DNA from 3 places in the Sediminitomix flava genome. Region 1 is predicted to be linked to each of the others. Evidence: riboswitches for the same ligand, from Rfam matches in the RefSeq annotation. Region 1 holds a riboswitch; each other region holds the start of a gene.
What was found. A riboswitch is a leader RNA that binds a small molecule or an ion and turns the genes downstream of it on or off. The one in region 1 is predicted to bind S-adenosylmethionine.
Positions count from the first base shown of each region.

Region 2: another riboswitch for S-adenosylmethionine. It lies ahead of metK (methionine adenosyltransferase); the one in region 1 lies ahead of BC781_RS07650 (O-acetylhomoserine aminocarboxypropyltransferase/cysteine synthase family protein).
Region 3: another riboswitch for S-adenosylmethionine. It lies ahead of metH (methionine synthase); the one in region 1 lies ahead of BC781_RS07650 (O-acetylhomoserine aminocarboxypropyltransferase/cysteine synthase family protein).

Region 1 covers NZ_QGDO01000002.1:77,510-80,793, reverse strand. Annotated here, with positions in the region: gene dacB (D-alanyl-D-alanine carboxypeptidase/D-alanyl-D-alanine endopeptidase) at 1-638, shown strand, start outside; SAM riboswitch class I at 824-944, shown strand; gene BC781_RS07650 (O-acetylhomoserine aminocarboxypropyltransferase/cysteine synthase family protein) at 1,232-2,557, shown strand; gene metX (homoserine O-acetyltransferase MetX) at 2,609-3,284, shown strand, end outside.
Region 2 covers NZ_QGDO01000002.1:1,220,457-1,223,740, reverse strand. Annotated here, with positions in the region: gene BC781_RS12040 (tetratricopeptide repeat protein) at 1-288, opposite strand, end outside; gene metK (methionine adenosyltransferase) at 383-1,660, opposite strand; SAM riboswitch class I at 1,892-2,001, opposite strand; gene BC781_RS12030 (carbonic anhydrase family protein) at 2,165-2,917, shown strand; gene BC781_RS12025 (BLUF domain-containing protein) at 3,030-3,284, shown strand, end outside.
Region 3 covers NZ_QGDO01000007.1:270,487-273,770, reverse strand. Annotated here, with positions in the region: gene BC781_RS21645 (formyltransferase family protein) at 1-31, shown strand, start outside; gene BC781_RS21640 (peptidase associated/transthyretin-like domain-containing protein) at 255-836, shown strand; SAM riboswitch class I at 902-1,011, shown strand; gene metH (methionine synthase) at 1,186-3,284, shown strand, end outside.

The DNA of each region.
Region 1 (3,284 bases):
CTATGGTGGATTATATGAAAGGTTTAGGGGTTGAAATTCAAGGAGAAACATTAGTATCTAATCTTGAAGAGAAGAATCTTAATCTTATAAGTGTAATTCAATCAGAGACATTGTCAAATTTGATTACAGAGGTCAACCATAAGAGTAATAATTTGTATGCTGAATGTCTGGCTAAAGCAATTTCTCATCAAAAACTTGGAGTAAAGGGGAGTACTGAAAAAGGGATTGAAAGGATTCGTAATGAATGGGAGAATCGAGGTTTGCCAATGTCAGGATTTAATATGGAGGATGGTAGTGGTCTATCAAGATTTAACAGTGTTACTAGTCGTCAAATGACTTTGATGTTATCTAAAATGACCCGTACGAATGTCTTTAATTCATTCAAAAAATCAATCCCGATTGTAGGGAAGTCAGGGACGGTGAAATACATGTGTAGGTCTTCTATTGCAAATGGAAAAATCCATGCAAAGAGTGGAAGTATGAAGCGCGTTTTAGCTTATTCTGGTTATGCTGAAAATATGGATTCGGAAGAGTTTGCTTTTGCTATTATCATAAATAATTATGACGATTCTAAAACTATTCGTCCTCTCATCGAAAAATTCTTTGATCAATTAGTTCAAGTTTCTTTGGTTGACTAAAGTTGTTGATTTTCAGTTTGTTTGATTTTGCTTTTTAAATAGTTGATGGAATTGAAAATGTTTAAATGTTTTCAGTGATTTATTTAGATTATTTGAAAAAAATCGAATGATTATTTGGATACTAAAAAAAAGTGCCGTTGTTTTGAGGTATCAATTCTCGATCAACCGCACTTTTTTAGTGTCTGGGTTTATAGGGAAGAGGCGAGAGACAAGGCTCAATGACCCTCTAGCAACCTGTCCTTCCAAAGTGAAGAAACGATAAGGTGCTAAATCCTTGCCTAAATCAAGTTTTAGGATATATAAATCGAAACAATAATGAAAACAACTACAACAAAAACTTCCGTTCTTGCGGGATCACATCATCATCTGATAGGTACAATTTTTATTTCTACAAAGTACCGAATGCGCTTGCGAATGCGAATGTGCTAGTCACATACATACCCTTTCTAAAATTCCCTATTCTATTCGATTAATAGCTAGAATAATCATATACAATTTGCTGTATATCACATCGGCATATCTGTATCTGGGAATTCTCGACACATCTGTGTCAACCTATTTTCTTATTTAACACCTTCAAAATCATTACTACTATGTCAAATGCAAGTTTACATTTCGATACTTTACAAGTACACGCAGGTCAAGATATAGACCCTACTACAGGATCAAGAGCTGTGCCTATTTATCAGACGACTTCATACGGGTTTAAGGATGCCGACCATGGTGCTAACTTATTTGCACTGAAGGAATTCGGGAATATCTATACTCGTATCATGAACCCAACTACGGATGTTTTTGAAAAAAGAATTGCTGCCCTAGAAGGTGGCGTAGCTGCTGTAGCTGTCGCTTCAGGACAAGCTGCCCAGTTCATTGCATTAAATAACTTATGCCAAGCAGGTGATAATATCGTTAGCTCGACTTACCTCTATGGCGGAACTTACAATCAATTCAAAATTGCTTTTCAACGTTTAGGAATTGAAGTCAACTTTGTTGATGGTGATCAACCTCAAGCTTTTGATGAAGCAATTAATGAAAAGACAAAAGCAATTTACCTTGAAACCATCGGGAACCCAGGTTTCAATATTCCAGATTTTGAAAAAATAGCAGCGATAGCCAAAAAGCATGATATTCCATTAGTTGTGGATAATACTTTTGGTGCAGGAGGTTATTTATTCAAGCCGCTACAACACGGCGCTAATATCGTAACTGCTTCTGCTACCAAGTGGATTGGTGGCCATGGAACCTCGATTGGCGGTGTAATCGTAGATGGGGGAAATTATAATTGGGGAAATGGAAAATTCCCTCAATTCTCGGAACCTTCAGAGGGCTATCATGGATTGAATTTTTGGGAGACTTTCGGTTCTGAAAGTCCTTTTGGAAACATTGCGTTTGCAATCCGTGCAAGAGTAGAGGGCTTAAGAGATTTTGGACCATCACTTAGTCCTTTCAACTCATTCCAACTATTACAAGGTTTAGAGACTCTTTCTTTGAGAGTGGACAGACATGTGAGCAATGCGCTAAAGTTAGCGGAGTGGTTGGATGAAAAAGGAATTGTTGCTAAAGTAAATTACCCTGGATTGAAAGATAATCCTCACCATGAGTTGGCTAAGAAATACTTAACCAATGGATTTGGTGCAGTACTTTCTTTTGAATTGAAAGGCGGGTTAGAAGAAGCTAAGACATTTGTAAACTCTTTGGAATTAGTGAGTCATTTGGCAAATGTAGGGGATGCTAAAACATTAATTATTCATCCGGCTTCAACGACTCACCAACAATTGAGTGAAGAAGAACAAGCTGCCGCAGGTGTAACTCCAGCATTGTTGAGAGTATCTGTAGGTATTGAACATATTGAAGATATCAAATCTGATTTTGAAAAAGCATTTGCAGCCGCATTTGCTAATGAAGAACTAGCAGTCTAAACAAAACCAAGGCAGTCCTTCGGGACTGCTTTTCAACATTTACACAGAATTATGCACACACAAGTCTTTACATATCAGCAGGAATTTGAACTGGAGTCGGGAGAAATACTTCCTGAATTTCAATTGGAATACCAAACCGCAGGTAAAATCAATGAAGATGGCTCAAATATTATTTGGGCTTGTCATGCTTTAACTGGAAATGCCGATGTCATGGACTGGTGGAGTGGTTTGTTTGGGGATAATAAAATCTTTAATCCAGACGAACATTTCATTATTTGTGCAAATGTGTTGGGTTCTTGTTACGGTTCTACAGGACCACTTTCAGTAAATCCTAGAACTAATAAACCTTATTATCATTCTTTTCCAAGTATCACAATTCGTGATATGGTCAATGCGCTAGATCTCCTGAGAGTAGATTTGGGGATTTCAAAGATTCATACTTTAATAGGTGGTTCTTTAGGAGGACAACAAGCTTTAGAGTGGGCAGTAAAACACCCTACTTTAGCTGAGAATCTGATCATCGTAGCTTCAAATGCAAAACATTCTCCTTGGGGAATTGCATTTAATGAAACACAAAGAATAGCCATTAATGCAGACCCAACTTGGAAAGAAGAAAGAGATGATGCAGGGATTAATGGCTTGATAGCCGCACGTTCAATTGCGATGCTTTCATATAGAAATTATGAGACTTATGAAACTACACAAATGGATGATGATGAAGATAAGG
Region 2 (3,284 bases), 1.1 Mb from region 1:
TTGTTGCAAGCAATTTTCAGAAACTTGTTTGGTTACATTTTCAATAAGTGCCCACATATTATCGACTTGTTCAAGGGCTTTGATTTGCACTTGTGTCATTTCTGGAGCTACTGCTTTCATTGCTTCTGAAATACAATTTTCCATTATCTCATCGTCAATTTCTTCAGGAGCATAATTTCGTAAGCAATCACATGTGTACGAACTTACTTTTTGATCTAAAGCAACTTGAGCATTTGCTTGAAAGGTGAAGTATAAAAGGCTGGTAACAAAAAAGATAATCTTCTTCATAAATATCAATCTCTACATTTACCCAAAGGGTGAAAAAGTGAAAAACCCCAACCTAACAAGTAGATTGGGGTTCAAATGTATATGATTTGGAAGATTAAAGGCTAAAATCGTCTTTAATTTTTCCTACATAATCTGTCTTTTCCCAAGTGAAGAACTCAACTTCTTTAAGTTCTTTCTTACGGATTTCTGTCTTAACACCATCAACTTCAGTGATATCAACTGTGTTGAATTCTACTTCAGCAGTGTAAGGAGAACGACCTACGTGCCCGTAAGCTGCCGTTGGAGTATAGATAGGGTTTTTCAATCCCAGACGATCGATAATTGCTTTAGGACGCATATCGAAAATTTGAGAAAGTTTAGCCGCAATTTCTACATCAGAAAGACCTACTTTAGCTGTACCATAAGTATTGATATTCAAAGATACTGGATTTGAGATACCAATTGCATAAGCAACTTGTACCAACGCTTCGTCTGCCAATCCTGCTGCAACTACGTTTTTCGCGATGTGACGAGCAGCATAAGCAGCCGAACGGTCTACTTTAGAAGGATCTTTTCCTGAAAATGCACCGCCACCGTGAGCACCTTTACCACCGTAAGTATCTACAATAATTTTACGACCAGTCAAACCTGCATCACCGTGAGGTCCACCAATCACAAATTTACCTGTAGGGTTGATGTGATAGATTGTATCTCCGTCTAATAATTCAGCAGGAATTACTCTAGCAATAACATGCTCTTTTACATCCTCAGCAATTTTTGCTAACATTTCTTCTTCTGCTGCAAAATCATCGTGTTGAGTAGAAACAACAATTGTATGAACACGCTTTGGTTTACCGTCTTCATTATACTCAATCGTTACTTGAGCTTTTGCATCAGGGCGAAGATATGGCATTACATCAGATTCATTTTTACGGATGTTAGCCAATTCCTTTACCAAACGGTGAGAGAATGCCAAAGCTGTAGGCAAATATTCTGGAGTCTCATTTGTGGCATAACCAAACATCATCCCTTGATCTCCTGCTCCTTGCTCTTTATCAACTCCTTCTCCTTCATTTACACCTTGTGCAATATCAGGTGATTGACTGTGCAGTGCCACTTGAACACCACAAGAGTCTCCAGAGAATTGATAATTATCTTTGTTATAACCTATATTATTAATTGTCTCGCGTACAATATCAGGGATTTCTACGTATGCTTTTGTTGTGATTTCTCCAGCTAATACTGCAAGCCCTGTAGTTACGAGCGTCTCACAAGCAACACGAGAGTCTGGGTCTTGAGACAACATTGCGTCTAAGACTGAGTCTGAGATTTGGTCAGCAACTTTATCAGGGTGCCCTTCAGACACCGATTCAGATGTGAATAGGTATGCCATTCTTGAGTTATTAAATTTAAATCAACTTTTATTTAGATTCTGGATATCTCGTGAACTATTGTTCCGATGCTAAACAGCTTACAATGTAGATTTGTTTGGTCAAGAACCTATATTTTTCTTAGATCAAAAATCACATTCCAATGAAAAGCACTAAATTTTATACAGAAAATGATAGTGCACGGTGCAATCCAAAACGCTATCAAAAAAGAAGAGTCCATATCGGTAGGATGAAACTTATCTTCTCCTGACTCTTGTCAGAAATGGGAATTAGCACCTGCCTATTTGGAAGGGGGTTGCTAAGACTTCATCGGGCCCAGTCCCTCGGTCTTTCTTGATAAGCTATACAAAGGTATATAAATTCTATTGTGTCACCAATTTTATTTAGAAAGATTCAATAAAAGGATTTTCACGAAGAGTTTCAGAATTGGATAAACTATTGTGATTTAGATGAATGTAGGTCTGAATTATTCAAGAAGAAAATGATGTTTATGTATTAAAAATCATATGAAAAGTATCATTCTCTTTTTGCTATGTAGCTTTTTTATAGCTTGTAAACATTCTCCCAAAGACGAAACTGTTGCCGATAATCATCTCAAACAAACACATTACCTTTCTGTAGAGAAAGGGCATGGGAAGTTACAATCACCTATAAATATAGTAACCTCCGAAGAAGACGATTCAACACATACGATTTATTATAATTATACACATATCACAGATAAACCTCACCAACTTATCAATGAAGGCAAAACGGTAAAAGTAGAATATGAACCTGGAAGTACGTTTAGTTTTGATGGAATAGAGTACAATTTTGACCAACTTCACTTTCATACTCCGTCAGAACATTTGATAGATGGTGTGACATATCCAATGGAAATGCATTTGGTACATTCAAATACTAATAAGGATGGTTCTAAAAATTACTTAGTTTTAGCTGTGCTTTTTAAAGAAGGAACAGATCCTAATTTCTTTAAAGAATTGATCGAACGAATTCCAGACAAAGTAGGGGATAGAGTTGTATTGCCTGCTAAATCTCTAGATGTTCGTTCTCTTGCCAAAGGGCTTGACAAAAGTAAGGATTTTGCATTTTTTCATTATAGAGGTTCACTTACCACACCGCCCCATACCGAACGAGTTGAGTGGATTATTTTTAAGCATATTTTTGAAGCCTCACCTCACACGATACAGCGAATTAATAAAATTGAAGGAGATAATGCGAGGCATATTCAAGAGGTTTTCAATCGAGAAATTGATTGATTCTTGTATTCAAACTGAAATCATTCTTATGTAAAAAAGTGCTCGAAATTGACTGAAAATAAAAAAGCAGATCATAGATATTGGAGTATCATTCACTTAAACAGTTTTAAAAATGATCTACTATCTATGTTATTCGAGTACTCGTTCAGAAGAACTATCAGATGATGAATTGTTTGAAATCTTGAAAAAAAGTCAAACCAACAATGCTGACAAGAAAATCTCAGGAATGCTGTTGTGTTCAGATGAGTATTTTCTTCAGGTACTTGAAGGCGATGAAGAGCAAGTGAAAGCGCTGTACAACAAGATTTCTTCAGATGAAAGACACAGGCATGTAAAAATGGTAATGGAAGGGCATGTAGAAGATCGT
Region 3 (3,284 bases), on a different contig from region 1:
GGTACATACAATAGAAGAGTCATACGCTTAGATTTTCTATTAAAGTATAAAAGGCTATAAGTTAAATCTTATGGCCTTTTTTTGTTTTTTTTATAGCTGTAAAAACAAAACCTTACTTGATTAGGTTATTCACTTATGTTTTAACCCATTAAGAGAATTTATGACTTTTAAAGTCAACAAACAGTAATACTGTTAAATTTATTCCGATAATGATATTTTACTAGCAAATTACTTCAATATAGAATCAGATTTTTATGAGAAGAAACATCAATTATATAACCTTAGTCATAGTAGGACTATTCTTTTATTTCCCATCTTTTGCTCAAGACCAAGCTAAGACTGATAAATTAACAGTAATTGTTTACGAAAAAGAAACAGGGCGTCCGTTGAACAGAGCGCATGTGTTGGCAGGAAGAACAGGAGCTATTACGAAAGGAGATGGTAGAGCAGAAATGCTGATCAAACCTGTAGATAGTATTCAAGTGAGTTTTCAAGGATATAAAACAGTAAAGGTGGCTTTACCTGAGTTTGAAGGTAAGGATCATTTATTCATTAAAGTACCTTTATCCGAAATGACAGTTTACTTGGATGAAGTTGATATTTTTCCATTTCCAGAAACCAAAGAAGAGTTTAAAGCAACTTTCTTAGCATTGAAAAATATGCAAACCGAAAATCAAAGATGGGCAATGGAATTAAAAAATAACTTTAAGCCATTTAGTAACCCACAAATTGTAATGTCATATCGTTCTAATTACCAAGATCCACAAGAACAATATCGAATTTGGATGAATATACAGAAAGAACCTGTGGGAGAAGGACAAAATTGGAGAAATTAATTAAGTGAAATTACATTTCTCAATAATAAAATTTTAATAATAAGATTGATTACATATCTTTGTACCACTTATCCTGAAAGGTGGAGAGACCGGGCTCAATGATGCCTTGGCAACCAAGAAGCTTTACATGCTTGGTGCCAATTCCCGGCTCAGAGGTGTCTGAGGAAGATAGGTGAAAGCAATCATAGATTTATTTTGATTAAATAGGGCTTTCTTGCCCTTTTTTTTATGACCAAAAACTACTTACAAAGTATATGTAAGTTGCTAGTAATCAATCAAGAATTTTCTATTGTTTGTTTTCACATGCGTCTGTATAATTAGTGTGTCAAAATATGAATTGACTGCAAGCATGGAGAAAAAAGACATCAAAGACTTAGCGAAAGAACGTATTCTAATTTTGGATGGTGCAATGGGTACTATGATCCAACGCCATAAATTAGAAGAAAAAGATTTTAGAGGAGATAGATTTACTGATCATCCATCTGACCTTAAAGGCAACAACGATTTATTGTCTATTACTCGTCCAGATATTATTAAGGATATCCATAGACAGTATTTCTTGGCAGGGGCAGATATTGTTGAAACCAATACCTTTAGTGGTACAACAATAGCCATGGAAGATTATAAGCTTGAACATATAGTTTATGAACTTAACTATGAATCTGCAAGAATAGCCAAAGAAGTAGCTGATGAATTAACAGCGGAAGATCCTTCTAAGCCTAAATATGTGGCAGGTTCTATGGGACCTACAAACAGAACAGCTTCCATTTCCCCAGATGTGAATGATCCGGGTTATCGTGCCGTTACTTTCGATCAACTTGTAGATGCATACTATTTACAGACCAAAGGATTAGTAGAAGGTGGTTGTGATCTACTTCTAGTCGAAACGGTTTTTGATACGCTAAACTGTAAGGCGGCTTTATTTGCGATCGAAAAGTATTTTGATGATCAAGAAAAAGGTAATGTTGAAATCACTGATGAATTTCCAAATCTAAGCTATGGTAAAAGACTTCCTGTAATGGTTTCTGGTACTATTACTGACGCGAGTGGTCGTACGCTTTCTGGACAGGTTGCAGAAGCATTTTGGCATTCCATTTCACACGCAAACTTGTTTAGTGTAGGTTTGAACTGTGCTTTAGGTGCAGATCTTCTCAGGCCTTATGTTCAAGAACTTTCAAGAGTCTCTAATTGTCTAATCTCAGCACACCCAAATGCAGGTCTTCCAAACGAATTTGGTCAATACGATCAAACAGGAGAGGAGATGGCAGAAATTATTGAAGGCTTTGCTAGTAATGGTCTAGTAAATATTATTGGTGGATGTTGTGGTACTACACCAGATCACATTCAGAAAATTGCTGAAGTAGTTAGTCCTCATGAAACAAGACAAATTCCTGAAGAAGATGCAGTACTTCACCTATCTGGACTAGAACCTATTTCTATCAAAGAAGATAGTATGTTTGCTAACATTGGTGAGCGTACAAATGTTACTGGTTCGTTGAAGTTTAAAAGACTTATCAAAGAAGATAAGTACGATGAAGCTTTGGAGGTTGCTCGTAGCCAAGTAGAAGGTGGTGCACAAATGATTGATGTAAATATGGATGAAGGGATGTTGGATTCTGAGGAAGCCATGACCCGATTCCTAAACCTCATTGCATCTGAACCAGATATTGCTCGTTTACCAATTATGATTGACTCTTCAAAATGGTCAGTAATTGAAGCTGGTCTGAAGTGTGTACAAGGTAAAGGGGTTGTAAACTCAATTTCTTTGAAAGAGGGAGAAGAAGAGTTTATTAAAAAGGCAGAACTGGTAAAGAAATATGGAGCAGCTGTAGTAGTCATGGCATTTGATGAAACAGGGCAAGCGGATAGTTATCAAAGAAGAATTGAAATCTGTAAGAGATCATATGATATATTAGTAGAGAAAGTTAATTTCCCTCCACAAGACATCATTTTTGACCCTAACGTACTTACTGTTGCTACAGGTATTGATGAGCACAATAATTACGGTGTTGATTTTATTGAGGCTACACGTTGGATCAAACAGAATCTTCCTCATGCGAAAGTGAGTGGAGGTATCAGTAATGTCTCTTTCTCTTTTAGAGGTAACAATGTAGTTCGTGAAGCAATGCACTCAGCATTCCTTTATCATGCAATTAAAGCAGGTTTGGATATGGGTATTGTAAACGCTGGTATGATTGAGGTCTATGAAGAGATTCCTAAAGAACTACTAGAACGCGTAGAGGACGTATTACTCAATAGAAGAGATGATGCGACAGAAAGACTTGTTGAACTTGCTGAAACTGTAAAAGGGGATGGTAAGAAAAAAGAAGTTGATCTTTCTTGGCGTGAAGCTCCTGTAGAAAAGCGTCTTTCTCATGCGCTAGTAAAAGGTATTGTAGACTTTATAGATGAGGATACTGAAGAAGCAAGGCAGAAGTTTGATCGCCC